Regions from separate parts of the Parabacteroides sp. APC149_11_2_Y6 genome, predicted to be linked through region 2. Evidence: riboswitches for the same ligand, from Rfam matches in the RefSeq annotation. Region 2 holds a riboswitch; each other region holds the start of a gene.
The links. A riboswitch is a leader RNA that binds a small molecule or an ion and turns the genes downstream of it on or off. The one in region 2 is predicted to bind cobalamin.
Positions count from the first base shown of each region.

Region 1: another riboswitch for cobalamin. It lies ahead of ACGE0T_RS00310 (TonB-dependent receptor plug domain-containing protein); the one in region 2 lies ahead of ACGE0T_RS12055 (TonB-dependent receptor).
Region 3: another riboswitch for cobalamin. It lies ahead of ACGE0T_RS01955 (porin family protein); the one in region 2 lies ahead of ACGE0T_RS12055 (TonB-dependent receptor).

Region 1 covers NZ_CP173709.1:86,700-97,019, reverse strand. The annotation lists gene ACGE0T_RS00330 (inositol monophosphatase family protein) at 1-81, opposite strand, end outside; gene ACGE0T_RS00325 (translocation/assembly module TamB domain-containing protein) at 224-4,855, shown strand; gene tamL (translocation and assembly module lipoprotein TamL) at 4,852-7,176, shown strand; gene ACGE0T_RS00315 (clostripain-related cysteine peptidase) at 7,347-8,567, shown strand; cobalamin riboswitch at 8,669-8,922, shown strand; gene ACGE0T_RS00310 (TonB-dependent receptor plug domain-containing protein) at 8,956-10,320, shown strand, end outside.
Region 2 covers NZ_CP173709.1:2,887,376-2,897,695, reverse strand. The annotation lists gene ACGE0T_RS12080 (TonB-dependent receptor) at 1-692, shown strand, start outside; gene ACGE0T_RS12075 (hypothetical protein) at 1,064-2,173, shown strand; gene ACGE0T_RS12070 (ankyrin repeat domain-containing protein) at 2,291-3,136, shown strand; gene ACGE0T_RS12065 (PepSY domain-containing protein) at 3,228-4,706, opposite strand; gene ACGE0T_RS12060 (hypothetical protein) at 4,719-5,999, opposite strand; gene ACGE0T_RS12055 (TonB-dependent receptor) at 6,012-8,375, opposite strand; cobalamin riboswitch at 8,514-8,717, opposite strand; gene yihA (ribosome biogenesis GTP-binding protein YihA/YsxC) at 8,902-9,498, opposite strand; gene ACGE0T_RS12045 (sodium:solute symporter) at 9,500-10,320, opposite strand, start outside.
Region 3 covers NZ_CP173709.1:463,842-474,161, reverse strand. The annotation lists gene ACGE0T_RS01990 (LytR/AlgR family response regulator transcription factor) at 1-753, shown strand, start outside; gene ACGE0T_RS01985 (MBL fold metallo-hydrolase) at 856-1,578, shown strand; gene ACGE0T_RS01980 (VOC family protein) at 1,605-1,982, shown strand; gene ACGE0T_RS01975 (ROK family protein) at 2,106-3,068, shown strand; gene ACGE0T_RS01970 (NUDIX domain-containing protein) at 3,152-3,676, shown strand; gene ACGE0T_RS01965 (glycosyl hydrolase) at 3,762-6,617, opposite strand; gene ACGE0T_RS01960 (AraC family transcriptional regulator) at 6,790-7,722, shown strand; gene ACGE0T_RS01955 (porin family protein) at 7,773-8,366, opposite strand; cobalamin riboswitch at 8,635-8,903, opposite strand; gene ACGE0T_RS01950 (MFS transporter) at 8,923-10,227, opposite strand; gene ACGE0T_RS01945 (DUF4922 domain-containing protein) at 10,224-10,320, opposite strand, start outside.

The DNA of each region.
Region 1 (10,320 bases), 2.4 Mb from region 2:
TTCGCGTTGCTCTCTCAGGAAAGCGCCTGCTTCGAGGGCTATCTCCCGTACTTTTGCACAAAGGCTCTCTACATCTAACATAATGATACTCTTTATTCTTCACAAATGTAATTATCTTTTTTGCGCCTCATTTATTTTTATGCTATATTTGTTTAATAAATCTGAAACAAAATACGTGTTTTAACCGTTATCATAGTACAAAAATAGAGAATACGAATAGCAGATGAGACGTTGGATTAAGCGGATAGGGATTGTGCTTCTAATACCGGTTGTATTGGTATTCATAGTTTCTATTCTACTCTATATACCTCCTTTCCAGAAATTTGCGGTGCGATTGGCTACCCAATACGCCAGCGAAGCTACAGGCATGCAGATAGGCATTGGGGAAATACGGCTATCTTTTCCATTGGACCTGACCGTTGGAAAAGTGCAGGTTATTTCTACTCCCGATACATTACTCGACCTCGAAAGCCTTAAGGTTAGTATCCGGCCGCTTCCTTTACTTAAAAAAGAAGTGCTGGTTGAAGCCGTCGACCTGAACAAGGTAAAGGTCAACACAGGGAAGCTAATCGAAGGCATGGAAATAAAAGGGAACCTGGACCGGTTCTATCTCCATGCAGACCGTGTCAATTTAGGAAAAGAGACGGCACGCCTGAATACCGTAGAGCTTTCGGATGCAGCTATTACTCTGTTAATGAATGATACCACTCCCAAAACAGATACAACGACAACCGTTGTGAACTGGATTCTGCTATTGGAAAAAATAAATCTGGACCGCGTTGCTTTCGCACTGCAAATGCCAAACGATTCACTTCGTCTGGCTACTTATATAGACAAAGCCAGCCTGACAAGCGGTTTTGTCGACCTCGGAACAGAGCGGTACGGAGCTAAAGAATTCAGGTTATCCAATTCATCATTCAATTATGATGGCGACAACAAAAAGGAACAACCCGGTTTCGACCCGATGCACCTCGCCCTGAACAATGTGAATATCTCATTAGATTCTATTTTATATGCAGGGCTGGAAATGAATGCAAATATACTGGAAATGAATGCTGTCGACCGTTCCGGCCTGACCATTAACTCACTTACCGGAAATCTGGCAAGCGACAGCACAACAATACAGGTGCCCCAACTTCTGCTCAAAACTCCCTATTCCGAAGTACGTCTGCTGGCAAATGTACCCTGGAGTTCTTTCGCAGACAAACCGGAGGGGACGTTGCATGCATTGCTCACCGCCTCTCTCGGAAAAGAGGATTTATTCACATTTGCAGGGACACTGCCTGATGAATTGAAAAAGTCGTTCCCTACCAAACCTCTTTCCGTGACAACCGGAGTAGAAGGCAATTTAGCGGCTCTCCGCCTTCGCCAACTGAAAGGAGAAATACCGGGGACTTTCAATCTGGATATATCCGGAAAACTACAGAATATAACCGACAGTATCACCCGCTCCGGCGATTTCCAACTGGATGCAAAAACCGGAAATCTGAATTTTATCCTCAGTATGCTACCGGCAAAAGAAAGAGCACGCTATAATATTCCGGAAGGTATGCGGCTTACAGGGGAGGGTTCCCTTAGGAATGGAGAATATCAGGCACAAATCGAACTGTTGCAAGATAAAGGAAAAGTCGAGCTTTCTGCCCGTTTCAATCCCCTATTGGAAACTTATGGAATGGATTTGAGAACAGACAGTCTGGAACCTGTCCATTTCCTGCCCCAGGACTCCCTTTACAGAATGACGGTCTCGCTCCATGCCGAAGGAAAAGGATATGACCCGTTTTCCGCCCGTACCCATGCCAAAGTTGATGGAACGATAAGCGATATTTTATACGGGGCATCCTCCATTGCAGATGTAACCCTGAAAGGCTCACTGGAAAAGAATCTTTTACTGTTTGACCTGAAGAGCTTATATCCGCTGGCAAAAATCGATATGTCACTAAATGCTACTTTGCTAAAGAAAGAAATCAAAGCGATGCTGATTGCAGACGTGGATAATCTCGATTTATATGGTATGCATCTGATGACAGATTCGCTGGCAACCTCTTTCCAACTGTTCTCCGAGGCTAAAACGGATATGGGGAAAAACAACCTGATAGATGTTACGCTGGGTAACTGGGAATTAATTACAAATACCGGGAAATTCCGTCCGAAAACACTTACCTTACATGCCCAAAGTACGGTAGACACGACACGGGTATCTTTCCATGCCGGAGATTTAGGCATTGTTTTGACAGGAAACACGGATATTGAAACACTGGCTGATAAATTCACGAAAATCAATAATAACATAAACCAGCAACTCGAAAGGGATTCGATCATCGACCTGCCGTCATTCCGTCCGTTAATGCCGGATATGGATCTGCGGATTACAGCAGGGAAAGACAATCCTATTTACAACATCCTTCAGGAAGAGAACATCACATTCAATAACCTGCAAGTAATTGCATCTACTTCTCCGGAAGACGGATTCCAAATGGATGCCGACCTCTTTTCGTTAATGCAGGATACCACACGTATAGATACCATTTGCTTCAAAATGCACGAAGACTCTCTCGGACTACTATATGACGCAAGAGTGGTAAAAACAAGATTCCGCAAGCAATCTCCGTTTACGGCCGGGCTTACCGGAAAAATACGAAGTACATTTGCCGATGCGGAACTTCGCTATACCGACGGGCAAGGCAATACCGGTATACATATCGGATTGCGTGCTGATAAGGAACGGGAAGGTTTCCGCCTGCACCTGTTCCCCGAAGACCCGATCCTCGTATTCCGTCCATTCCAGCTAAATCCGGATAATTATATCCTGTACAAAAATATAAAAGATATTGCCGCCAACGTGCGATTTTCCGGATTGGAGAACTCTTCCCTCTGGATACACTCTTTGCCGGAAGATGGAAAAATGGAAGAACTTCATGCCGAGTTATCTCAAATCGACCTGAATCTGATCTCCAAGAGTTTCCCGGACTTGCCTGCTATGCGGGGGCTGCTGAATGCCGACCTGCAATATGCCCCGTCCGACAGTAATTTCCTGGTAGTAGCCGACGCTTATATAGACAGCCTGTTCTATGATGGAGGAAGGGTCGGAGAGCTTATGTTCAATACGGTATATTTGCCTACGGGAAAAAACAATCACCAGGTGGATATGCACTTATTCCGCGACCAGAATGAAGTGGCTTCCATCATGGCTCACTACACAGCCGGAAAACAAGACCATATAGATGGGAACATCAACATTACCGACCTTCCTCTGGAAATGGTCAACCCGTTCATTCCCGACAATATGGCTAAACTGAGCGGTAAGCTACAGGGAGAAATGGAGATTACCGGTTCCAGCAAGCTACCGAAAGTAAATGGTAATATGCGGTTAGACAGTGCGGCAGTGTACGTTACAGCTGTCGGAACTTCTTTCAATTTCGACCCCAAAGAAATTAAAGTCAAAGATAACCTGATGGATTTCGATAATTACAGTATCTATACCTCTACCACGAATCCTTTTGTCATAGACGGAACTATCGACTTCCATGATCCGGCAAAAATGCTTGCCGACCTGCGTCTGACCGCCCACGAAATGCAATTGCTGAATACAAAAAAGACGAAGGAAAGCATGGTATATGGGAAACTGCTTGTCAACCTGAACTCTACGTTGAAAGGGCCACTCAGCACCTTGATGATGCGCGGAGAACTGGAACTCCTGGGAGGAACGAATGTGACCTATGTCATGCAGGAATCCCCGCTTACGGCACAAGACCGGCTTGCCGACCTGGTTACTTTTGTGGACTTCTCCGATACATTAATTACCCGTACACGCAGGCCTGAGTCGCCTCTGCCCATCGGCGGGCTGGATATGTTGATGACAATCCATATCGACCAGTCGGTCCGTTTGAATGCAGATATTACCCCGGACGAATCCAGCCGTATACAACTGGAAGGCGGAGGAGATTTGTCTTTCCAGTACACAACACAAGGAGACATGATATTAAACGGGCGATACACCCTGTCCGGCGGAACGGTAAAATATGCCCTGCCGATTATCCCGCTGAAAGAATTTAATATACAATCCGGAAGCTATGTGCAATGGAGCGGCAACCCGATGGACCCGATGATGAACCTGACGGCAACGGAACGGGTAAGGGCATCCGTCACGATAGGAGAACAACCGGCACGTCTTGTAACTTTCAATGTGGGAGTTGCTATCAAAGAAACGCTTGAAAACCTGCAACTTCAATTTATTATTTCCGCTCCTGAAGACCAAAGCATGCAACAGGAATTAGCCAAACTGGGTGAAAGCGAACGGGCACAAATCGCAGTGACCATGCTTGTTACAGGCATGTACCTGAATGTAAACGATAAAAATTCCACATCCAAGAAGCCGAGCCTCGATATGGGGTCCGCCCTGAACAGCTTCCTGCAAAGCGAAATTAACAATATTGCCGGTAGCGCACTTAAATCGGTGGATATATCCCTTGGTATGGAACAATATGATGAAAACGGAACAGCCGGAGGAGGTTCAAGAACAGACTTCTCATTCCGTTTTGCCAAACGGTTCTACAACGACCGTATCAGCATTATTCTCGGCGGACGTATCTCTACCGGGCAAAATGCCAATCAACAGGGACAGACACAGCCGTTCATCGATAATGTATCCATCGAATATCGTTTGGATGGCAGCGGCACCCGGTATATCAAACTCTTCCACAACAAAAACTATGAAAGTTTATTGGAAGGGGTAATCACGGAAACAGGTGCCGGTATCGTACTCCGTAAGAAAATGCGCCATCTCCGTGAACTGTTTATTTTTAAAAAGAACAAGGTAAAACCGGTTAAGGAAGAAAAGACAGAAGAGACAAAATGAAAAAAGAAAGATACATATATCATATAGGATGTTTAGTGCTATCATTTTTGTTAGCATTCCTCATGTCCTGCTCCACTACCAAGAATCTGCCCGAAAACGAAGTGCTCTATACGGGTATTAAAAAGATTGAGGTCGAAAATCAAGACATCACCCCGGAAGGAGAAGAGGCGCTGTCGGAAGTCGAAGCGGCACTTTCTTACCCGCCTAATAATGCATTATTGGGAAGTTCTTCCATCCGTATTCCTTTCCCGTTCGGACTGTGGGTATATAATGCTTTCGTAAATAAAAAAGGTAAAATCGGGCAATGGATATTCAAGAAACTGGCGAGTAAGCCTATATATATCAATACGGTCAATCCGGAGGTAAGAACCAAGGTCGCCTATAATCTGCTTCGTGAATATGGATATTTCAATGGAGCGACTTCCTATCAGATAGATCCAGACCCTAAGAATCCGAAAAAGGCAAAAATCACTTACAAAGTCGAAATGAACCAGCCGTATACTTACGACAGTATCGCTTATGTTAGATTACGTCACCGGGTCGATACATTGATACAAAAAAATATAGGAGACAGGCTTTTAAATATCGGCGATAATTTCAATGTTACAAAACTGGAGGCGGAAAGACAACGTATATCTTCCCTGCTCCGTAATAACGGATATTACTATTTCCGTCCTGATTTTATTACCTATCAGGCAGACACTTTACTAAATCCGGGCAAGGTCGCTTTACGTATTTCTACAAAACCGGGATTACCCCGCACCGTATTACGCCCCTGGAAAATAGGTGACGTTTCCGTCTATCTGAATGGCTTCGATTATGAAATGCCCACCGACTCCGTTCGTTATAAAGACCTGACCATTTATTATGAGGGAAAACTCAGGGTACGTCCCAAGGTTCTTTACAACCGGATAAAGTTCCGCCCGGGTGAATTTTATTCGCAACAACAACAGGAGAAAACGCAGACCGGTTTTTCGCGCCTGGGAGTCTTCCGATATTCGGAAATGCAATATACCCCGAAGGATACTTCACGCCGCTGCGATACACTGAATCTAAAAATCAATACGGTATACGACCTTCCGCTGGATGGTGAATTAGAACTGAACGTAACCTCCAAAAGCAACGGGCAATTAGGTCCGGGCGCTATTTTCAGTGTCACCAAACGTAATGTGTTTGGCGGAGGCGAAACTTTCAATGTCCGGTTGCGCGGTTCTTATGAATGGCAAACAGGAAGTCACGTTGTCGGCAACAGTTCTACAATCAACAGTTGGGAATTAGGAGTGAACACAACGCTGACATTCCCACAGGTCCTTTTCCCAAAACTGGTAAAGGGGGATACGAAATATCCTTCCAGTACCTCTTTCCGTATCTATATTGACCAACTGAACCGTGCCAAATTTTTCAAGATGCTGGCATTCGGAGGAAGTGCATCTTACGATTTCCAACCTTCGGCAACCAGCCAGCATTCCGTAACTCCATTCAAACTGACTTATTCGTTGTTGCAACGTACTACCGCAGAATTTGACTCTATCATAAATGTAAACAGGGCATTGGGCTTAAGTTTGGAAAACCAGTTTATTCCCGCAATGGGATATACCTATACCTACGACGATTCTCCTATCACCAGTAAAAAGAATCATATCTGGTGGCAGACCTCTATCACGCAGGCTGGTAACATAATCGGGGGGATTTATGCCCTTACGGGAAGCAAGTTCAACGAAAAGAACAAAACGCTGTTCGGGAATAAGTTTGCACAGTTCGTAAAGTTGACCAGTGAAATCCGTTATAATTACTATCTGGGAAACAGGCAGCATCTGGTAGGACGTTTAATGGCAGGGGCAGCCTACAGTTATGGAAACTCGGATATAACTCCCTACGGCGAACAATTCTATATAGGAGGAGCCAACAGTATCCGTGCCTTTACAGTCCGCACCCTTGGTCCCGGAAGTTATCATCCTAACGATACACAATACGGCTACCTGGACCAAACCGGAGACCTGAAATTCGAAGCGAACCTGGAATACCGTTTCCCCATTTTAGGAGACCTGCACGGGGCTGTATTTTTGGATAGTGGCAATATCTGGCTAATCCGTGAAGATGAAAACCGTCCGGGCGGACAATTTGAACTGAAAGACTTTTTCAAAGACCTGGCACTGGGAACAGGAGTCGGTATACGATATGACCTGACCTTTATTGTTCTCCGCCTGGATTTGGGTATCGGTATTCATGTTCCCTATGAAACCGGCAAAAAAGGATATTACAACATTCCCAAATTTAAGGATGGACTGGGACTTCACTTTGCCATTGGATATCCGTTCTAAAACAATTACAGCTAATTCTAACAGCTTGTCATATAATAAACTATCCTTTTAAAAGGTTGTTTTTCAAAAAATATAGTGACGATACGGACCCAAAATGTGACAATTTATCCACTATCTCATCTTTGCAAATGATACTTTTGTTTCGAAATAACAACTATTTAAAAACAAAGATGAAAAAGTTCTACTTTTTATTATTATTGCTATTTGCCGTTGGATTTACAAATTGTAGCAAAGAGGATGCTCCCGATGTACCTCCCATAGATCCGAATGAAGCCAGACCACATGCAAAAACGAATCGTACTGTTTTAGCATATCTGGTAGGAGATATGAGTTTATGGTATGCGCTGGAAGAGACTGTAAACCAAATGGAAAAAGGCTGGGATGATGATATAGATGGAACCCTATTAGTATATCTTGATAATTCCAACCATTTAACCCAATTCGGTCAGCCGGTATTATTGGAAATCACGCACGATACGACAGACATGATCGTCAGCAAAGTAGTCAAAACCTACGAAGATCAAGATGCCGGAAATCCGAATGTAATGCAGACTGTCTTGAGTGACGTCGTCACTCTCTATCCGGCAGAGTCACAAGGATTGATAATCGGAGCACACGGCAATGGTTGGTTACCCGGAATAAAAAATGACAGCGAAACCAAAGGTATAGCAGGTCCGGACCGTTATGGAAGTACACTGGAAATTGCAGACCTGGCAAAAATACTTCCTGTAAAATATGATTTTATTATTTTCCATGCCTGTAATATGTCCAATGCCGAAAGCGTTTACCAGCTACGGAATAAATGCGACTACATAATGGCTTCGGCTCTCCCTCTTCCCGGATACGGATATCCCTATGAAACAATTATCCCGTATCTATATACTAAACCACATGCAGACTTGTACAAAGCTGCCAAGCTAAGCGCTACAGACTATAGTACTAATAAGAATAAAAATACTTTCGATGGATTTACCGTTGCCATAACAAAAACATCCGAATTGGAAAATCTGGCAACCGCAACCTCCAAGCTACTGGAAAGTATAAATATGAGTTATGACGAAATGCGTCATACTCTTAATGAAAATAAAAATCTCGTTGATTACTACGAGTCTATTTTACTGGATATAAGTGGGTTATATTTCCTATCAGAAAATGAAGATTTAAAAAACACATTTAAAAACGCAATAGACAAAGCAATCATACAATTTTACTTTGTTCCGGGAGATATTTCAGAGCAAGAAGAACTTATAAGAATAGCGGATTATGGAAGCGGCCTGTCTTTTTATTTGCCGATACTCCGGAATACTCCGGGTTTAAATCAGATAAATACCGCATTCAAAAACAATTATGACTGGTCCAAAGCAACTGGTTTTGATAAAGACAGGAAATAAAACAATTGAATAGATACTCTACTTGATGAATCCTTAACAAATACACCTGTGGGGTATCCGGTTTTTCCGGATACCCTTTTTTTATGTTCAAAAGAATTATATCTTTGCACGCAGATTATGGTGTAACAGTACCGTTTCCACGGTCTGTTAGTAAAAGGGAAGCCGTTGAAAGTACGGCGCTGTACCCGTAGCTGTAAGTTCTGAAACCCCGGCAAAACTCGTTGCCACTGACAAATAGCCAACAAATGGAAAGTTCAGTATAACTGTCACTTGTCCACTGCCAGCTATTAAGTTGGGAAGGTAGCCGAAATAAGGGAGAACAAGCCAGAAAACCTGCCATAATCCTTTATACAATCTCTCGGGTGAAGAGGTTGATAAATCGATAATTATGCAGAATACGTACATCAAGAAGATTTTAAGCCTGCTATTATTCTGGCTTAATGGCATTATGTTTTTACATGCCCAAGTCGACACGACTAAGACCTATCAACTGAAGGATGTCGAGGTTGTCGGTAAATCGCGTCCGTCTGTAATGCGCGAAACCACTCCCCTGCAAATAATGAACCGCAACAGTATTGAAAGACTTGGCGTGCAGGATTTATCGGAAGCTGTAAAACGTTTTTCCGGTGTTACAGTGCAGGACTATGGCGGTATCGGAGGTTTAAAGACTGTCTCCGTTCGTAGCCTTGGAGCCAAACATACGGCTGTCAGCTATGACGGCGTAACCATCACCGATGCCCAAAGCGGGCAAGTGGACATCAGCCGATTTTCTCTGGATAATGTAGAAATGGTATCCCTATCCATCGGGCAATCCGACGATATCTTCCAGACAGCAAGAATGTATGCATCGGCAGGGGCGCTGAGTATAAAGACAAGTAGGCCCAGATTTCAGGATAAATCATACAACCTTTTTGCAAAAATTAAAGGAGGCTCTTTCGGGCTGTTTAATCCGGCAATCCGTTATGACCAGAAAATAGGAAATAAATGGGCTACGACTTTATATGCAGACTGGCTCAGTGCCAAAGGTGATTACCCTTTTACGCTGATTAACGGAAAAGAAATAACAAAAGAAATCCGTAAGAATAGTGATACTTATGCGTTACGCCTCGAAGCAAATGTATTTGGTGATTTTGGAAAAGGAGGGAATTTAAAAGGGAAGGTATACTATTATAACTCTGAACGTGGACTCCCAGGTTCTGTCATTCTTTACAACGACAATGCCAAAGAAAGGCTATGGGACAAAAACTTTTTCACTCAATTTCATTATGACAATCAGTTTACTGATTTCCTCAAATTCCAGGCCAGTATTAAATATAACTACTCATTCAGTAAATACAGGGATATCAATGATAAGTATTCAGGAGGAATGCAGGAAGACCTGAACACACAAAACGAATACTATGGTTCCGCAGGCATTTTATATACGCCTTTGCAATATCTGTCTTTTACATTGAATACGGATATTGCACGTAATACGCTTGAGAATAATTTTATAGACTCGCCTCTCCCCAAACGCCTGACGTCACTTACGGCAGTTGCAGCACAATATAAGAGCCCCATTCTTACAGCTACGGCGAGTTTATTAGGTACTTACATCACCGATCAGGTAAAACATGGAGACCGTCCGGAAGACCGTAAACGACTTTCTCCGGCAGTAAGCCTATCCTGGCGCCCCTTTGCAGGACAGGCATTCCGTATCCGCGCCTCTTACAAAGATATTTTCCGGGTACCGACATTTACGGATTTATATTAC
Region 2 (10,320 bases):
GCTTGGCAGACAATCTGAAAGAAGAAAACTCGCAAAGTATCAGTGCTTCTGTGGACTTTTACCATCGTTTTGGTGCAGTACAGACTAATTTTCTGGTGGAAGGTTTCTATACAGATTTGAGAAATGTGTTTGTGCTGGAAGAAATAGGGCGTGATGACCAGAATAATATTATTATGGAACGTCGTAACGGGAAAGGCGCCCGCGTGATGGGGATTAACCTGGAGGGTAAAGTTGCATACGAATGGATGCAGGTGCAAGCTGGTTTTACCTTGCAGCGTAGTCGTTATAAAGAAGCAGAGAAATGGAGTGATAATGATAATATTGTTCCTCAGAAAAAAATGTTCCGTTCGCCGGATTTATACGGTTACCTGACTTCGACTTTCACTCCGGTGAAACGTTTTACCGCTTCGCTGACAGGTACTTATACCGGCAGTATGTTGGTTCAGCACTTGAAAGGATATATTCCGGAAGACCGTGAAGAGAAAACTCGCGACTTCTTCGATATGAATATTAAACTGGCTTACGACTTCCCAATCTTCAAGTCGGTGACTTTGCAGGTAAACGGTGGCGTACAGAATATCTTCAATGCATACCAGAATGACTTCGATCAAGGTAAAGACCGTGACTCTAAATATATCTATGGTCCGGGTATTCCGCGTAGTTATTTTGTCGGTTGTAAGATAAGTTATTAAAATAAGCAACATCGCAGATTACAATCAAAAGCAGAGCGTAGCGAATCAACTGGATTAGTGTTTTCTACGCTCTGTTTTTAGTCTATGAGTGGCACAAAAAAAACATCACAAATGTACCCTCCCCATAGATATTTACGAAAGAAATACCATAATCCCGGACCGTATCTCGATTATTTGCTATATTTGAGGGTGTAAGCCTTGAGCTATCAGAAGCTTGTGATAAAACGGTACCCGGCAACTGCGTTATGGAATGAAGTATTTCATGGATAAAAAGTAGCTTCGGTTAATCGAAGCTATAATTGAGTAAGTGGCAAGCCGCCGACACTTGGATAATGAAGTAAAAAAAGAGAATTTAATAGGAATAATATGAGATGAAAAAAACTATATTACTACTGTCAGTCGCTTTGTTGATTATTCCCTGTCCAACAAGGATAAACGTTGCTTCTGTGCGGAAAGGCGAACATTTGAACAAAGTAAAAGATTATCCTGCCGACAAGCTTCAGTTTTACAATATCGAAGAAAAAATAAACTGGCTGACCCTGCATAAAACAGACTCCCTATTAACTGTTTGGTTTGCCAAAAGCCCATCAACTTTTTTACCGGACAGCCTTCTGCAACAGGCAACCATTACCCCGAACCTTATAAAAACTGAAAATGAAGAAATTATTCCACCAAAGCCGCCCAAGATAGACCCCATTTTTGAAATCCCTGAACGTGTAAAGCAGCAAAGGCAGCCCAGAACAACACCTGCAAGAGATATAATTGTTGAAGTATTTGATACAATACCTACAAATACTGAAATTTACTATTATTCGCCCCGGATGGAAAGCAAGAGTTATTCATACCGGAAAGAATTGGGAAGTGATAATAATTTTCTTGATGTTACCGATAACAATAAGACCGTGATTACCGTTCCCGATACTTGCGAGCAGGGTACAAAACTATTATTTCGTGCCCAAGGATACGAACCGTTGGATTTGCCAATGAACGAAGTGTACGGTAAAAGTCATATAACTATTCAGTTAACACCTAAAATTTATAATAGTACGGTAATATTGGAAGAAAAAATATTCCGGGACACTATTTCGATAATTGAGATTATCAATTTGCATGAAACACCTACAAAAGTTTTTTATGGGCAATGTCTTCCTATTTACGATGACGATGGAGTAAATCATGGCGACCCTTATTGTGCTTTTGCCTGTATGGGTTGTTATCCTGAATTTAATGTCGCTAAAGAATATTATTCAGGGGAATTGGATGAATTAAAAAAACTGCATCAGTTTTTGAAAAAAGGAGGAGATTGTGCCTTAGTCATTTCCGTGGATAAAAGACAAATTAGAGATATAGAAATAGAAGGATGCTCCAATAAAGCATTAGACAATATTCGAAAATCTATGTTAACTACACCACAAGGAAGTTATCAAGGAACTTATGACGGATACCGATTTCAGTACCGTATAAATTTTGCCGCACGTTAAATAATATTCCAATGAAAAACGAAAGTAAAAATATCAATATATAATATGTGTCAGAATGCGAAGAGCTGTTATCGGATATTGAAAATTCTATTCGCAAAACAATAAAATAAACCTGTAATGAAAACGATGTTAATATTTATAGCCATAGTCTTGGCGGGAATACTCGCCGGACCATTGTTCGATGCAATCGCATCGCTATCATTTTCCTCATCCACCAATTATAATCCGCAAGGAGGTAGTGCTTATGGTGATGTTATAGTCGGATTCATTGTAACCGTCTTGTTGCTTGCCATTTTTCTAACGGCATTGATTGTTGCGGCTTGTAAAATACCCAACGGATGGGTACTGACCGGGGTGTGGGCTGCAATCATCCTCTTATTTGCAACATATCCGACTATTCATTATATAAAAGAGTCTCCATATAAAAATCGAGCCAGGTTGTATAAAATGCTTGAAGACGGAGCGCCTGATGAAAAAATAAAACCACTTGCGGGAAAAGCGGCCAAAGGGTGTAGCGGGTGTGTCTTTGAGCAATTGGTTAGATACTTCAAGTTCGATATGGCTCGTGAAATTCTTGAGAATGGATATGATATATCGGAGTCAAGTTCTTTATTGAGCGACATGGTAAAAGAAGACGACTATAATACCGACACAGAATTTACGAGGGCTGTTTTCCTGATTGAAAATGGGGCGGATGTCAATGCGAAAACGATTCGCGGTACTCCGATTTTTCATGCTATTGGATGGGGAAACCTAAAATCAGTAAAACTATTATTAGACAATGGAGCAGACATAAATATTAGGAACCAAGAGGGAGATACGCCATTGTCTTGGGCTAAAAAGTTAAGGGAAAGTACGGACATAAATATTAAAGACCAAGAAGTTAAGGCTGATGCATTAAGAGAGAGAGATGAAATAATAGCGGTGTTACTCAAATATGGGGCAATCGAAGACAATGAATAACGCTATATAGTTATGGTTTTTCCAATTCATAGTTATGATTTCAGAAAATTATAACTATGAGTTAGAAAAATGGAGGGTCTGTGTGTTTCGTCTACGGCTTAATTTTATCCTGTTTTTTACGCCGTAATTTACGCCTGATGAAACGAACCCCCAACCAGATACCTGTGGCAGATACTGCTGTACCTCCAAGGCAAAGGAACCAGATAGCAAAAGTCCATAAAGCGGGACGGTCTATCAGGTACTTTATGTTGAGATAATGGAAACCGCTGAATATCCATTTCTTCACCATTTTATTTTTATTGAGGTACCGGATGTAGCTGGTTTTGGGACTGATATAATAACGGCTGTGGTCGGTATCATTTACTATTACTTTGTATGCAGGTAAAGGTAATTTGTTATCGCGGGATAGATAATAATCGTCATATTCATCCTTCAATATGATTTGGAACACGGCTTTTTCTCCGTGTATCTGGCGGATGCCTTCTTCTATTGTTTTTTCGGGGATAAAAAGTTCTTTTGCTGTAGTGGAAGATGCGTCAATAAAACGTTCTTGCTTGCCTTCTATAATTTTGTAAGCCGGAATATTCCGGAAATGAGTCCAAATTACTTCTTTTAATTGGGGGTAGGTTTTCCGGAGTTCCCTGTAGTCGAGTTTGTAGGCATCTGCCGCAAGCGGTTTCTTTCCCCACATGCGTGAAGGGTTGAAAATATAATTTCCATTGGTATTAATTATCCATTGCGGAATGCGTTGCATGGACATCATACCGCTAATGCCCCAGGTTACCAGGAATATGCCGAACATAAGTCCCATTATATGATGAATCCGGTACCACGGTTTACGGTAAGGGCTTTCGAATGTTTTCTTATTTTTATATCGTTTGACCAGTGCATAAATACCGACATAAAGCCCTGTTAATGCGGCAAGCAGACAAATGGCTCCTCCGATAGTAATACTCAGTTCCCAAGTATCGACATCTCTCCGGATACAAGGTAGATAGAATTTGTGAGGGATAGCACCAAGCCATGCCCAGAAGCGTCCGGAAGCATCTGTAAACTGTTGTACTTCACCGGTACGTCCGGAGATGAATAACTCATGTTTTTCTTTGTCGGCGAAGTAGAATTTGTACATAGGTAAAGCACGTTCATAGCGGGAATACAGAACCCATTGTTCGCGTTGATGCAGAGTGTCTGTCTTCAGGATAGGTGCGTTTACCCAATTTTTTGCTGTTTGTTCCAGAAAGGGAAAAGTAATGGGTTTAATCTGTTGTTGTGTGTCGGCACAAAAGGTATAGGTACTGTCTTTTGTGGTTAAGGAGATAAGGGTTTGTTCCTGAAATTGGCGTACCCGGATGTTTTTAGCAGGTCCGGGTACGCGTTTCAGAAAATCTTTTATATCCGGTAATGAAGAAGGAAGCGATTCCATTTTTTCATAAAGCAGTTCGTCTGTTACATTTGGGTAGGGATGATAAATGAGTACCAGTCCTGAAACGAACCACATAAAGAAAAACAGGGATATGATACAACCGGTAATCCGGTGTGAACTGAATAGAAATTGGCGACCCTTCTTCATGACAATCTGAATTTATTTTGTATCTGCATTATCTAATAATGTGATACGATTGAATGTATAGCCTTCGGTAATCGTCAAGCCTTTCTCTACACTGCCCGTTTTATTATCATAAATATAAACACAGGGGCTTACATCTTTAGGATTGACCCCGATATAGGTTTTATCTGTGGTAACAAGTGAACGTTGGGAGAAATTGCCACTGCTGAACGGTAAGTTCTTTCCTTCATATTGAATCTCTCTTTTCTCATCTGAAGCTAAATCCAGGATAGCATAGTAGCAATTATAGGTAGAGCTTCCCCATTGATTCGTGCCGGTATAAGTAGGGTCCATAATGTAAAGAAGAGCTTTGCCTTGTACTAAAAAGCTGGCAGTTACAATCTTTCCCTGATTATAATTATATCCTATATAAGACTTATCAAAGTCCAGTTCTCCTTTTTTTATACGAAGTAAACGGCCATATTGTTGGGTCGTACTTGGTGCATTGGGGATTACATTATTGCAAGCCAGATACAGGTTTTCATTTTCGTCGAAGAACATTTTGTCCTGAAGCAATTCGCCATAAGCAGTTCCTGCCATTTGGTCTGCACGGTCTTCTTTTACTTCTTTTTCAATGCTCATATCCTTAGCATTGATGAAGGCTGCGTAAAAGTTTTTCGTTTCTTTTTTGTGTTGGAAGAAATAAATAATCCGGTTATCGGATTTTCTATATGCAGCCAGACCGGAAGAACTGAACTTATCACCTTCGGGTATTTCTAAACTTAATTCTCCTTCATCCAGAATACTCATATCTTCTGCATTCAGTTTAGTCCATATTACTTTGTTTGCAGAACCGTTTGCAGCCATAATCAGCAACGTATTGTCATCCAACCAGGCATGTGTATAAAAACGGGTTTTGTATGTGTTTTTTTTGAATGGTTGTTCGGCTATGACTTTTAATTGATTGTTTACAATCTGGTATTTGGCAAAGCGGTCTGAAGCAACGGGAACCTGATAGTAATACATCCCTTTGATTATCGTTTCCTGTTTAATTGTCGCTGTTACATCTATACCGTCATTTTTGAAATCGATAATAGGCTGAACAGTTAATGAGTCTACACTCTTTACTAAAATTGTACTGGTGGAGCCCATTCCTCCGGAACCTCCTACAGTAACCCAGATATCAAAATGAGTAGTAGAAGCTTCCGGTGTATCCGGACCGTCTGGCATCTTTGGGTCATCTTTCGAACATGAGTTAAAAGAAAGACAGAGTAATGTCGCTGCAAAAGCGCAGGCAAGTGAATGAAACTTTTTCATCGATATATGATATTAATTAATGAATAATCTGAATTTGCAGAAGAACGAACGTCCCGGTTTCTGGAGCATATAGTTGTCGTATACAGTTTCATCCAACAGGTTATTGCATTCCAGAGAGATGTTATACCGTTCCTTATCCCATGAATAGGAGAGTGCAGCACTATGTAAATGCTGTGTCGGAATCTTGGATTTGCTGTCCAGACTGCCATAGCCTTCCCAGGTCAGGAAAAACCAATGGATATACTGGTAATTGTAGCTTAGGCGCAGCTTGCTGTTTTTCAAAAAGAGGTTGTGACGGGTGAAACTAACTTCTGCATTGCTGAATAACCAGGGACGATTGGGTACTTTATTATTATAGGTGACAGATGGTTTTCCATCTGCTTTGAGTTCTTGTTTATCACGGGCATCTTGATAGCTGCAATTCACAATTGCTTGCAGACAGTCTTTCCAATTGTACCGGACTTCACCTTCTATTCCTTTAATGTTTACGCTGGATACGTTGTCGTATTGCATCATGCCTTCCATTTCCGAAACTACGGCATGGATATAATCGTCAACATTCCGGAAAAAAGCATTGGCTTCGTAGTACAGGAGATGTCCAGGAGCCAGATGAATATTTCCGTAGGTTCCCAGGTTTACATTGTTACTGTTTTCCGGACGCAGTTTTACGTTTGCATAGATTGTTGTTCCGTTTCCGAGTAATTCCCTTGCCAATGGAAGGCGAACGCTATGCTCAAAAGACACTTTAAAAGCCAATTCTTCCAGAAAAGAATAGCGGGACCCTATGCCATAGCCGACATGATTTTTTGTGGAAGAAGATGCTATTTCGTCGGAACCGGTAATCCAATACAAGTCTTTTTGCTGAATATTCAAGTGGTTGATATAGTCTTTAACGAAAAAGGTATTGTTCATTTTTCCGTTAAAGAATGACTGGTTGTAGGAGAGACCTAAAATATGTTTTGCCAGTATGTCATTAGTGGGCTCAAATTCGGTATCGATTTCATCATACCGGTTGTTTCCCGTGCGGTTTAGCAAGTAGTTCAGATTGAAGGAATGATAGGTGTTTAATCTGTAATCGAGGTTTGTACGGACAATGGTAAGCGGGCGTTTGTAATGGCGCAATGAGCGATCGCGTCCGGTGATTTCATTGCGTGCGCTTTCAATGTAAGTTCCATCCCAGGTATATTTACGGAATGCGGTATCTGTTGTAAGCGAATGATCCCATGTGTGGGAGAGTGATGCGTTTAGTTGCAGGTTCTTTAGAAGGAAGTTTTTCTTTTGATAGCGGGCGGATATATTCCAGGCATCAGCTTCCCTTTCAGCCATTCCATATACTTTGCTTTGGATAGAACCTGTTTGTAATTCCTTATTTACTTTTGAATATGAGGCGGCAACAAAGAAAGCATCTGCCCACGATTTATTGACAACGCCGGCTTCCAGTTGAGCCAGTAATGAGAAATAGTCATCGTGAAACCGTTTACGGTCCGCCAGGATATATTTGCGGCTATCTGCATCCCAGACTTCCACGCCTTTCATGGTGTAATCGTTTTTTGAATAATTTACACCGACAGTCGGTCGTAGAATAATCCCTGTTTTCTTTTCCACATATTGTGCGTTTAAATCAGCTTTATGCGTATGAAAAGAACCTATCCCATAGGAAGCATCCAGATAGTTTTGTTTATCTTGTTTAGTGATGATATTAATGGCTCCACCTAGAGCGTCTGCTCCCAAGCTGGCAGGAACGACTCCTTTATAAATCTCGATCCTGTCAATAATATTGACAGGCAAATTTGCGAGGGAGACACCGCTTCCTTTTGTGGAAAGGGGCATGCCGTCGATAAAGTAACGAACGGAATTACCGGACATCCCGTTGATGGAAAGATCGAAGTCCGAACCGACACCACCTTCTTCCCTGACTTTGATGCCGGTCGTTCTGTTTACTATCGTGTTCAGGTTATTCAGTGAATTGATGGTTGGTTTTATATCCAGTGCATTTACTGCGAATACACCCTCTTTTATCTGTTGGCTCTTGGATTTTCCATATACTTCGACGGAATTCAGGTTTACAGTACTTTCTTTAAGTATAAAATCTTGTTTTTTACTGTTTCGGAGGTCTATGTTTGTCTTGATTGTTTCATAGCCTATATAAGAAACAGTAATCGTATATTTTCCGGGAGAGAGGGATAAGGAGTACTGCCCGTTGTCTTTCGAGTAGGTTCCGGCAGTTGTGTTTTCTATTGCAATTGTAACTTGCGGGAGAGGGGAGCCGTTCTTTTCCCTGACAGTTCCTGATAAACTTACTTTTGTTTGTGCGTTTATATTTACCTGAAATAAGCCGGTAAACAGTAGTAATACTAATAATGCAAGACCTTTCATTCTTTCTGTTCCATATTAATTTTCAACACCGGCTTTCGGAGGAAACGCAATGGAACATACCATCAGATAAAACTTTCTTGGTAAATAACGGAAAATTCTCTGTAATGATTGTTCGTCAGCTCTATTCCACGAAAGCTTGCAACGATAATTATTCTGGCAGGTCTTCTGACTTACTCCATTTCCGGATGACCTTCCCGTCCTTGCAGGACAGTGGTAATGAGTATTATCCGAAAATTTTGGTGGAGCTTACAGCAGCGGGTCTGTTCAGGATTTGCACCTGATTCCCTTTTCATCACTTTTCCGAAGATGAGGAATCGTGACACCAAAATCGTTACAAAGGTAAAAAAATATATGAAATAGGATAAAATAAAAGAATTTTTTTAGACATAGTACCGGTGGCAGGTCAACTGTACTCGGCGGGGCGGGGCCCTCTCGGAGCCGTTATTGGACAACAGCTCCGGTAAAGTTGTTGGCGATTTCCAGACCACCTGTACTTTTCTTCACCCCCTAAGTTGTCGTTGAAGTATTATAATGCTTTATTAATAGTTTCAATGTAATTCAGGATTTCATCCCGTCCGTCTTTCTTTTCGGAAGAAGAGAGCAACATGGGGGGAAGTTCTTCCCAGGTTTCGAGAAGTTTTGCCTGGTAAGCCCTGATATTTTCCTGTAAACGTCCTTTGCTGATTTTGTCGATTTTAGTGAATATGATGGAAAAAGGAATGCCGTTTTCTCCCAGCCATTCCATAAACTCAAGATCTATTTTCTGTGCCTCATGACGGCAGTCTATCAGAACGAACAGGTTGGTGAGTTGTTCGCGTTCCAGGATATAATCTTCAATAATACGCTGGATATTCTCGCGTCCTTCTTTCCCGCGTTGTGCAAAGCCGTAACCCGGAAGGTCCACCAGATACCATTCGTTGTTGATAATGAAATGGTTGATAAGCATAGTTTTTCCCGGTTTCTGAGAGGTCATGGCAAGACCTTTTTTACCCGTCAGCATATTGATAAGGGAGGATTTGCCAACATTGCTTCGCCCGATAAAGGCATACTCCGGCAAGTTTCCTTCGGGGCATTTCTTTACGTTTGTATTACTGATAACAAATTCTGCACTTTTAATTTCCATATTATGTTGTTTTTATTGTTTTATGTTTGACAGAAGATAACCACAATCCCAGAAATGTGAGCCCTCCGTTTACCATCAGCATTTCGTATCCGAAAGTATATCCGGTAATCTGTTTTATCGAGTAGCCCATCCCATAGCAAATGAAAGGGGATAAAATACAGATATAGGGTACGTATTTATCACGCGGTACCTTCTTGGTAAATAGCCCGAAAACAAATAATCCCAGCAGAGGACCGTATGTATAAGAGGCAATTATGTAAATGGCATCTATAATGCTTCGGTTGTTTACGGCTTTAAAGATAAGAATAATTATTGCAAAGAGAGCAGAGATAAGCAGGTGTACTAACAACCGGGTACGTTTTGCCTTGCTGGCTTCCTCCTTTTGTATCCCCAGAATATCCACACAAAAAGATGTGGTCAATGCTGTTAATGCCGAGTCCGCGCTACTGAATGCCGCCGCAATAATCCCTATCGTAAAAAAGATAAGGATGGAACTTCCCAATATACCGGAGGTACAGAACATCGGGAGGATGTCGTCGTTCAATGCAGGAAGCGCGATGTTTTGCTGTGAGGCAAGGGCAATCAGCAAGACTCCCAATGAAAGGAACAGGAAATTTACGGGGGTAAATGCAAAGCCGTAAGTATACATATTTTTCTGGGCGTCTTTCAGGCTTTTGCAGGAAAGGTTTTTCTGCATCATGTCCTGGTCTAACCCGGTCATGACGATAGTAATAAAAATACCGCTGAAAAACTGTTTTACGAAATGTTGCGTGCTATGCCAATCCTTAAATTCAAATATCCGGAAATGGGGACTATCCCGAA
Region 3 (10,320 bases), 2.4 Mb from region 2:
GCAATCATTATAGAAGATGAAACGGCTGCTGTAGGCAGTCTGAAAGCTATTTTGGCACAGAACAGCGTAATGCCTGTCGATGTCATTGCCGAACTGGAAAGTATCGAAGAAAGTATCCGCTATTTCAGTTCCAATCCTCATCCGGATATTATCTTCATGGACATCCACCTGGCAGATGGTTCCGCCTTCAAAATCTTTGAACAGGTGGATATAAAAGCACCTGTTATTTTCACTACGGCTTATGACGAATATGCGCTCCAGGCTTTTCAGGTAAGCAGTATCGACTATCTGCTCAAGCCGGTGACGCTTGCATCTCTCGAACGGGCATTGGGCAAACTCCGCAGATTCGGGCCGGAAGAACGGCTGGAACATATCCGCCAGACAAACGACACCATCCAGCGCCGGCATCCGATAAAAAGCCTGCTGGTAATGCTTGCCGACAAATTTTATCCGCTTCCGGTTGAAGATATCCTGTTCTTTTATACGGCAAATGAAAAGATTACCGCCTATACGTCCGATGGGAAACGGCATCCGGTAGACCGCACACTGGATACGCTCAGCGAACAACTGGATACGGATTGCTTTTTCCGTGCCAACCGGCAGTTTATCATTTCCCGGAAAGCAATCCGCGATATCGACCTGTGGTTCGGCAACCGCCTGTCTGTCAATCTCACCCTCCCCGTACCGGAGCGGATTATCATCAGCAAAACAAAAACGCCTATTTTCAAAAAATGGATTTTAGCAGAAGAATAGACTTTTATAGTATTTGTTAATACAACCGCACAGCCAAAGAATCATATCTTTGCACAACAAGAAAGGCCTTACCGGTGTTTTGTTCATAAAAAAGAGACAGATATGAGACTTACATATATTTATCACAGTGGCTTTGCAATCGAAGCAGACGGTTATACCCTTCTTATCGATTACTTCAAGGATACAGGCAAATCCCCGGATAAAGGGTTCGTACACGAAGAACTTTTAAACCGGGCCGGTACTTTATATGTACTATCCTCCCATTTTCATCCGGACCATTTCAACGCAGAAGTCCTCCAATGGAAAAAATATAAGAAAGATATTGTCTATCTTTTCTCCAAAGATATCCTGAAACGCCACAGGGCAACTAAAGAGGATGCCATTTACCTGAAAAAAGGGGATGTTTACGAAGACCATAACCTGCATATCGAGGCTTTCGGCTCCACGGATGTCGGAATCTCTTTCCTGATTAAAGCCGATGGTAAACAGATCTTCCATGCCGGCGACTTGAACAACTGGCACTGGAAAGACGAATCGACCCAAAAGGAAGCGGCGGATGCAGAAAAAGCTTATCTGAAAGAATTGGACGACCTGACAAAACGGACTACCGAGCTGGACTTGGCAATGTTTCCGGTCGACCCGCGTATCGGCACAGACTTTATGCGAGGCGCCCAACAATTTATAGACCGGATAAAAACCGGTATCTTTGTCCCTATGCATTTCTGGGAACGCCCGAGCGATGTAGTGGTGTTCGGACCTTATGCCGAGTCAAAAGGATGCCGTTATGTTTTACTATCCATACCGGGAGAAGGAACTGATTTTTAAACCAATCATAATTAAACACAAGACTTATGGAAATAAAAAGCAGATTTGATCATTTCAATATCAACGTACTCGACCTTGACAGAAGTATTGCTTTCTATGATAAAGCACTGGGGCTGAAAGAACATCACCGGAAAGAAGCCGCCGACGGCTCATTTATCCTGGTGTACCTGACCGACAATACAACCGGTTTTTTACTGGAACTGACCTGGCTCAGGGACCGGACCGACGCGTATGAACTGGGAGACAACGAAAGCCATTTATGCTTCCGGGTAGACGGGAATTATGATGAGGTCCGAGAGTATCACCGTGAACAGGGTTTTATCTGTTTTGAAAATAATGAAATGGGCTTATATTTCATTAATGACCCAGATGATTACTGGATTGAGATATTGCCAGTCAAATGACGGGAACAGGTAACAGATGTCTTTTATTTTCGTTTTTTTTGATGAAAATCATTGCAACTAACCATATTCCTCTTATATTTGCTTTCCAGAAAAGAGAATCATTATTAATCTAAAGATAAAATCATGGAGAAGCCTTATGTAGTAGGTATCGATATAGGTGGTACCAATTCGGTTTTCGGCGTAGTAGACGCAAGAGGTTCAATTTTGTATAGCGGTTCTATCAAAACCGGTAAATATACTGATATAAACGAGTATGTAGCAGAATTATCTAAAGGGCTGAAGCAGGTTATCGAACAGGCAGGTGGTCCTGATAAGATAAAAGGTATTGGTGTAGGAGCTCCTAACGGTAATTTCTTTAACGGATGTATCGAGTTCGCTCCGAATCTTCCTTGGGAAGGTAAAATTCCTTTGGCCCAAATGATTAGCGAAGCATTAGACGGAATACCCGTTGCTTTGACAAATGATGCGAATGCTGCTGCTATCGGTGAAATGACTTATGGTGCTGCACGTGGTATGAAAGACTTTATCGTTATTACCCTGGGTACAGGTGTGGGTAGCGGTATCGTAATCGGCGGTAACCTGGTATACGGTCACGACGGATTTGCCGGCGAATTAGGCCACGTTATTGTTCGTCGTAACAACGGACGTTTGTGCGGTTGCGGCCGTCACGGTTGTTTGGAAGCATACACTTCGGCAACAGGTGTAGCACGTACAGCACGCGAATATCTGGAAATCCGTAAGGAAGACAGTATCCTTCGTGAACTGGATCCGGATGAAATCACTTCCAAAGACGTATATGATGCAGCAATGAAGAACGATAAAATCGCTCTTGAAATCTTTGAAGCAACCGGTACTATGCTGGGTGAAGCATTCGCTGATTTCGTTGCATTCTCAAGTCCTGAAGCAATCATCTTATTCGGCGGTCTTACCAAAGCCGGCGATTTGATTATGAAACCAATCAAAGAGGCAATGGATAAGAATATGCTGAAAGTATTCGAAGGCAAAACAAAATTACTTTTCTCTCAATTAAAAGAAAGCGATGCTGCCGTATTAGGAGCAAGCGCACTGGGTTGGGAAGTAAAATAAAAGATTACATTTAAATTTCATTTCAGGCACGGATTATGCAGGATTCATATCCTATAATTCGTGTCTGTTTTATTTTCAACTTTATGCTTCATCCTTTATATCAGTTTATCTATTGTCCGAAATGTGGTGCAAAAACATTTGTGGAACGCAACGAAAAAGCCAAACAATGTACCACTTGCGGATTTGTATATTATTTCAATCCGTCTTCTTCCGTAGCCTGTTTCATCAGAAATCCCAAAGGCGAACTGCTTCTGGTACGCCGTGCCAAAGAACCGGCAAAAGGGACACTCGATTTGCCCGGAGGTTTTATCGATATGCACGAATCGGCTGAAGATGCAGTAGCCCGTGAAGTAAAAGAAGAAACCGGGCTCGATATCACGAATTGCCGGTATCTTTTTTCACTTCCTAACATTTACCCTTACTGTGGATTCGAAGTACATACTGTTGATATGTTCTTCGAGTGCCTGGCTGAAACCTTTGATAAAGCCCAGGCCGAAGATGATGCGGCAGAAATCATCATTCTTCCTTCCGAGCAATTGGAGCCAGCCGATTTTGGCCTGCAATCCATCAAGAGAGCTATTTCACTCTATAAAATTCATGGTATTTAAAAATACAGCATTAGACAAAAGGCCAGCCTTCCGTTCGTATTATCTGCATTGTTTAATACGGATGGAAGACTGGTCTTTTTTATGCTTAATATAGTTTTACCGGTCCTTCCAAACCGAGAGAACGATACCCTCTTACCGAAGCAAAACGCTGGGCCGGCGCGTTATCCGTAAGCGATTTTGTATAATTACCTAATAAGGTGGTTACCTTTATCGTTATCCGGTTCTTACCGGATACTAATTTACCGGATACATCAAATTTACGGTTACCATACCATTTTACACCTATTTTTTCTCCATTGAGAATAAGTTCCGTTACACCCAAATGCGTGAGTCCTGCATCCAACACATGTATATCCCCCGGATTCTCCACATCTACATCTATGGAATAATAAATTTCTCCTGCAAAATGACGGAACCACGGAAAAGGAAGTGTATTAAAGTCTGTCAGGCTATCTACCTGAAACTCTTTTATGCTTTTGTCTACATGGACAGCTTTCACATCCCATAAACCTGAAACAACTATCGGGTTTTCGCTTTCCTCAGCCAATGGCCTATAAACCTCTCCATCATGTTCTTTATCAAACACTATCAATTTGGACTCGGCAGGTCCGAAATGCAAATCTTGTTCCTGCCCCTGTTGCGGTAAGATATATCTTTTTCCGGTTTCAGCATCCCATAGCCACGCCTTTTTGCCTTTAACGGCATCCGGAAAAACAACATGAACATCATGCCCTTTCTCTATATGCAGGTTGGTAAAGAAGAATATATCCCGGTTTCCTGATTTATAATAATTCTGCGTCAGGAACTTATCCGGTTTATCTATCTGTACATAAGGTGTCAGTTCCAATTTCTTTTGTACCTTTTGATACCATTGGGTAAGAGGTTCCGTATCGGAAGGAGCATCGACTAAAACAAAACGGTCCGGATATTTTTGAGTAATCCGGTTTATTACCGTCTGTACCTCAGCATCTTTCCGAGCGGCATTGCTGAATCCTACACTTTTATAAGGACGTGTTCCTATACAAACAATCTTACCCCCTTTCTTTACAAAGTCCTCCAACTTCCCGGCTGTTTGAGGGTCGAGACTTTCCACTTCCATGAGCAACAATGTTTTATAAGCTCTCGGACCAAAAGCCAGTTGTCCGTTCTTTACAGTGCTTTGCTGGATGACATGTTCACTTACATAATCGCAACCATTGCCATTCTCATGCAAGTTCTCCCATAAATCATGTGCATATGCAGGATGCCATTTTTGAGGGAACGGGTCACGCTGCTGTCCAAGCGTCGACCACATATCTTCCAATGGAGGCAAGATGGCTATATCCGCCTGCTGTACGCTATTCTGCATAAGAGCGGAAAGACGGGCTTTATAGTCGAGCCAGTTACGCAAATAAGGCCACCAAGTATTATTTTCACTGAAATAAGTTCCATATTTAATCCATCCGGGGAACGGCGCCTCTTTGGGACTGTAGTTGAAACCATGCAATATGGACTGGTTCACACCTGATATATTGCTCATATCCCCGGCAACCTTTATTTCTTCCAGGGTTGTTTGGAAAATATATACGACGTTTGTCATTTCTTCACAGCTTACCACCCCGTTGCCGGCCAATAAAGAACCGGACGCAACAAATTTGTTGACCATACTGTGCGCACGTCCGGAATAGGAATTCCGGTCATCCAATTCTTTTCCCATATTATCGCGCATCCATGTTTCACATTCCGGGATGTCGATAAACATAGCCGATTCCAATGGATGCAATGCCCTGCCGTAGGCTTGTACTCTGGATTGCAGGCCATTGGAATGGCACCATTCATTCAAGGTATCTATAAAATTCTTTTTAAAAAGCTCAATCTGGAACCGTTCGAAATCATTCCGAACCCGGTTAACCACATTTTCCGTCACCTGCGCAGAAAACTTGCTCCCGTATTTTTCAGGAAGCGGATCGCCCATGTGACCGATTTTACGTATTACATAAGGCAAATAGGGTATTAACGAATAACCGTACCGGCGTTCGAACTCATCCAACAAGGCATCACTCCAGTTTGCGCCTTCAAGTTCAAAACTATCTACAAATGCAGCCCGGATTTTGCCTTTCATCCCGGGCGAATTAAAATGTATCTTTTCCGAGAGCCTGTTCAGGTAGAACTTCACCGCCTCTTTATCGAAATGGTTAAGAACCGGTCCTCTTGCCCCTGGAGCCCCTTCGATAACGTCCATGTAACCTGCAAACTTAATGAAGCAATACAACACATATTCACCGGCAGGGACATTCAATGATATCTGTTCGTTTGAAACCAGTTTATCAAAATAGACACCCTCGGTAAACTGTTCCACATGTTTAGGCAGTAACCTGAGATACACCAGTTCTTTCCGTGGATGTGGATTTGACGACATAATCGGTGGATTCGACCGCTTCAGAATTTCATCGCGGGCAATGGAGAATACTTTCCCGTTGCTTCCACCGTCGATATCGATAGTTTCAACAGTCAGCATCTGCAACTGTTTATCCGGTGGAAGAAATTCGCCGCCAAAGGGCCAGCCGGAACCGCCAATCATATCGCAGACCAGTCCCCGTTCCTTACAGGCTTCTGCTGCAAAGCGAATGCTGTTCGCCCACTCATCACTCAGATAAGGGCGTTCGGCATATCCCAAAGTATCCACATCTCCCGGGTAACGGATCGAATTTATCTCGACACCGCCTATGCCTATTTGCTTCATCAAATCCAGTTCACGCAGTATTTCTTTCTCATCTACCCGCGTGCCATTCCACCACCATCTGACATAGGGACGGTACTTACTTTCAGGTTCAGCAAAAATTTTATAGAGATCCCCCCTGGTGTGTTTAAAATCTGACTTTGCCGGAAGTTTCTGGGAATACACAGGTGCAAACAATGCTGTGAAAAGAACAGAAACCGCCATCTTCTTTAATAAACCCATAACAAAACAATATTATATAAGTAGTTTTACAATCCAAATAGCAAAATTCCACATTTTACTTTTCAATAAAGCATAAAAGTTTGTTTTTTATACATGATTTTCTGACAGTATCATTTTATCCGTTGATTTGCCTATATTTGCAGATGTCTCTACAAATGTCTGGTACCATCATATGAAAAATAAGAACCTATTCAAATATCTTGTCAGCAGTGAAAGAGATTTACTTTGGGGATTGATTGTCGATAATGTAGGACAAGCTGAAATTCCTAAAGATTACACAACTTACCCTCCCAAGGTAGGACATCCCGAAGACTATTATTTCACCCCTCAAAACGGGCGGATACTTGACAATTACCAGCTCATTTACATATCACGGGGAAAAGGTACTTGCTTTATCTCCCAAAATGAAAACATTCCAATCGCAGCCGGCGATATGCTGATAATACCGCCTTACACCTGGCATAGTTACTTTCCGGATAAACAAACCGGATGGCAGGAGTATTGGATCGGCATGCACGGACCGAATATAGATGCAAGATTTAATAACGGATTTTTTAGCACAAAGCAGTTTATCTATAATATCGGACTACGGGAAGACATTATCCAGTTATACAACCAGGCAATGGAATTGGCGATTTCCGAACATACCACCTCCCAGCAAGCAGTAGCCGGAATCGGAAACCTTATTTTGGGGATGACTCTCTATTATAATTCCAACCAATTTTTCACTAATGATATTATCCTGAAACGAATCGGCCAGGCACGTATTATTATGAGGGAAAACTATCTGACCGGAATATCACCGAAAGAAGTGGCACAGCAAGTGAATATGGGATATTCCTGGTTCAGGAAACTTTTTAAAGAATACACGAATGTCTCCCCTACCCACTTTATCTTGGAACTACGACTACAGAAAGCTAAAAACCTACTGTTAAATTCCTCTCTCAGCGTCAAGGAGATTTCTTACAAAATAGGATATGAAGATGCGACTTATTTTACGGCTCTCTTCAAGAAGCATACAGGTTTTACTCCTTTAGGATACAGGGAACGATTCTCTTCCGCAGAAATACAGGGAAGAAAAGAAGATAAAAAAGAAAGGGGCTGAGAAAATGCTCCCGGCCCCTTCGCATATAGATTTTAAATAAATTCCTCGTTTCAAAACAGGATAGCCGCTGTGATTGACCAACCACGGTTCTTTCCATTCAGGTTTAGCTTGGAAGCACTATAATCGTCGGTCAAGCCTAAAGCATAGTTAAATCCGACCTGTACATGTTTAACAACTTCCACACCGGCGCCAAAGTTCAAACCTGCACCAAAAGTATGCGCTTTCAACTGGTCGCCAACAGCAGAGCCCAAATCCCAGAACTTCTCGCCGCCGACACGGAAACTTACATACGGACCGGCAGAAAAATATCCTTTGATGATAGGCAAACCGAATTTCCATTTCACGTTTACAGGCACATCAATATAATCATTCTTTACATTTTCATTATTTGAATTCTTCAATCCGACACCTTTCTGGGAATACAGGATAGCACCATCGAAACCCAGTCCGGCTATCGGAACCATGATTTCAGCCATCGGACCGATATTGAAACCTGTTACATTTCCACGGTCTACAACACTTGCATTAAAGTGAACCGATGAAATATTCACGCCACCCTTGATACCAAATCTTATCTGGGATTTTGCCGGTATGGCTACTAATGCCATTGCGGCAAGTAGTATAAGACAATAAATTTTCTTCATTTTCATTTTCTTAATTAATGTGATACAAATAAACGCACTTTTCAGATAAAAAACAAATATTGGTATACAAGTGTTCAATCGATACAAAAGGAAAGCATGAACCTCTTTACGGAGCTCATCCCGTAAGTCGATTCATGCTTCTTTTCCTAATTATTATGGCAAAATAATTAAAAACGAATCATTTGGCTTATGGGAAAACTGGAATAAAAAGAATAACTGAAGCTGTTGTGAAGACATCATTTGTTCTCTTCCGGCCTTTCCTCGAAGCCGTCGAAAAATATGCCTTGCAGGTCTTCTGACTTACTTCCGGAATGGACGCCTTCCCAACTTTTCAGTTGACAGTTGACAGTTGATAATTGACAGTCATATCTGTCTTTTCTCATTTGTCCATTGTCAACTCCTACGTCAGTGGCTTTAAGTGTTGCCCAATCCGTTAATGAAGTTCACAGCAGCGGGACTGTCCGGGATTTCCACCCGATTCCCTTTTAATCCTTTTCCGCAGAAAGCGAATCAGGAACAATGCATGCACAAATATAGAAATTTATTTCCGGTATATTTAATCTGCCTGTTCTTTTTTACTCTTTTTTCCAAATTCAGGGTCAATTTTCAGAAAAGAGGTAACCAACAGAGTGACAATACAGCAAGCCATTACCCACCAGAAAAAATTTACATAGCCCAAGTGTTCCTGCAACCAACCGGAAATCATGCCGGGAAGCATCAATCCCATAGCCATGAAAGCCGTACAAATGGCATAATGTGCCGTTTTATATTCCCCATCAGAGTAATAAATCAGGAAAAGCATATAAGCGGCAAAGCCAAAGCCATATCCAAACTGTTCGATAAACACACAAACGTTGACTATCAGCAGGTTTTCCGGCAAAGCCATACTCAAATAAATAAATACGGCGTCCGGCAACGTAATTGCCAAAGCCATCGGCCAGAGCCATTTTTTCAATCCTCCTGTAGCTGCTGCAATACCTCCTAAAATCCCCCCCAGCACCAGACCGATAGTTCCCACGGTGCCATAAGCAAATCCAATCTCTACAGTTGTCAATCCCAGACCACCGGATTCACGTGGGTCTACCAGAAAAGGAATGACTAATTTAGCCAACTGAGCTTCCGGAAAACGGTACAACAACATAAACAGAATACCAGCCAATGCTTGTTTCTTTTTAAAAAAAGAGATAAATGTTCCAATAAAATCGTTGAAAATAGAAGAGGCTTTTACCGAGCGGTTCGGCTTGTCTGTATCCGGCACAGGTAAAATAAAAAAATGATATACAAATAAAGCCAGAAAGATAGCAGTCAGTATAAAAAAGGCAACAGACCAGGTGAATGATAAATCATTTGTCCTGTTCAGTAAGAAACCGACAAAAATAACAAGCAACCCCTGCCCTGCGATAGTTGCTATGCGGTAGAAGGTGCTGCGTATCCCTACAAAGAATGCCTGTTCGTGCGAATCCAACGCCAGCATATAAAAACCATCCGCCGCTATATCATGCGTTGCCGAACTGAATGCCAGCAACCAGAATGCCGCCAAGGTAGCCTGAAAGAAAAACGGAGTAGGGATGGAAAATGCCACTGCCGCCAAACCTGCACCTATCACTAACTGCATGGTAACAATCCACCAACGCTTCGTTTTCAGCAAATCGATAAACGGGCTCCACAAAGGTTTAATCACCCAGGGCAGATTAAGCCAACTGGTATACAGGGCGATATCGGTATTAGACAATCCCATCTGTTTATACATCAGCACGGCTATTATCATTACTGCCACATAAGGTATTCCTTGGGCAAAATACAAGGATGGCACCCAGTACCAAGGGGAAATGGTTTTATTCAATGTGGGTTTATATTTCATAACGCTTTTATTTTACGGACTATTTCATCTTTTTGTTCTTTTGTAATCGCAACTTCTTTCAATATACATTCAAGGTCTTTAGCGGTTATCTTC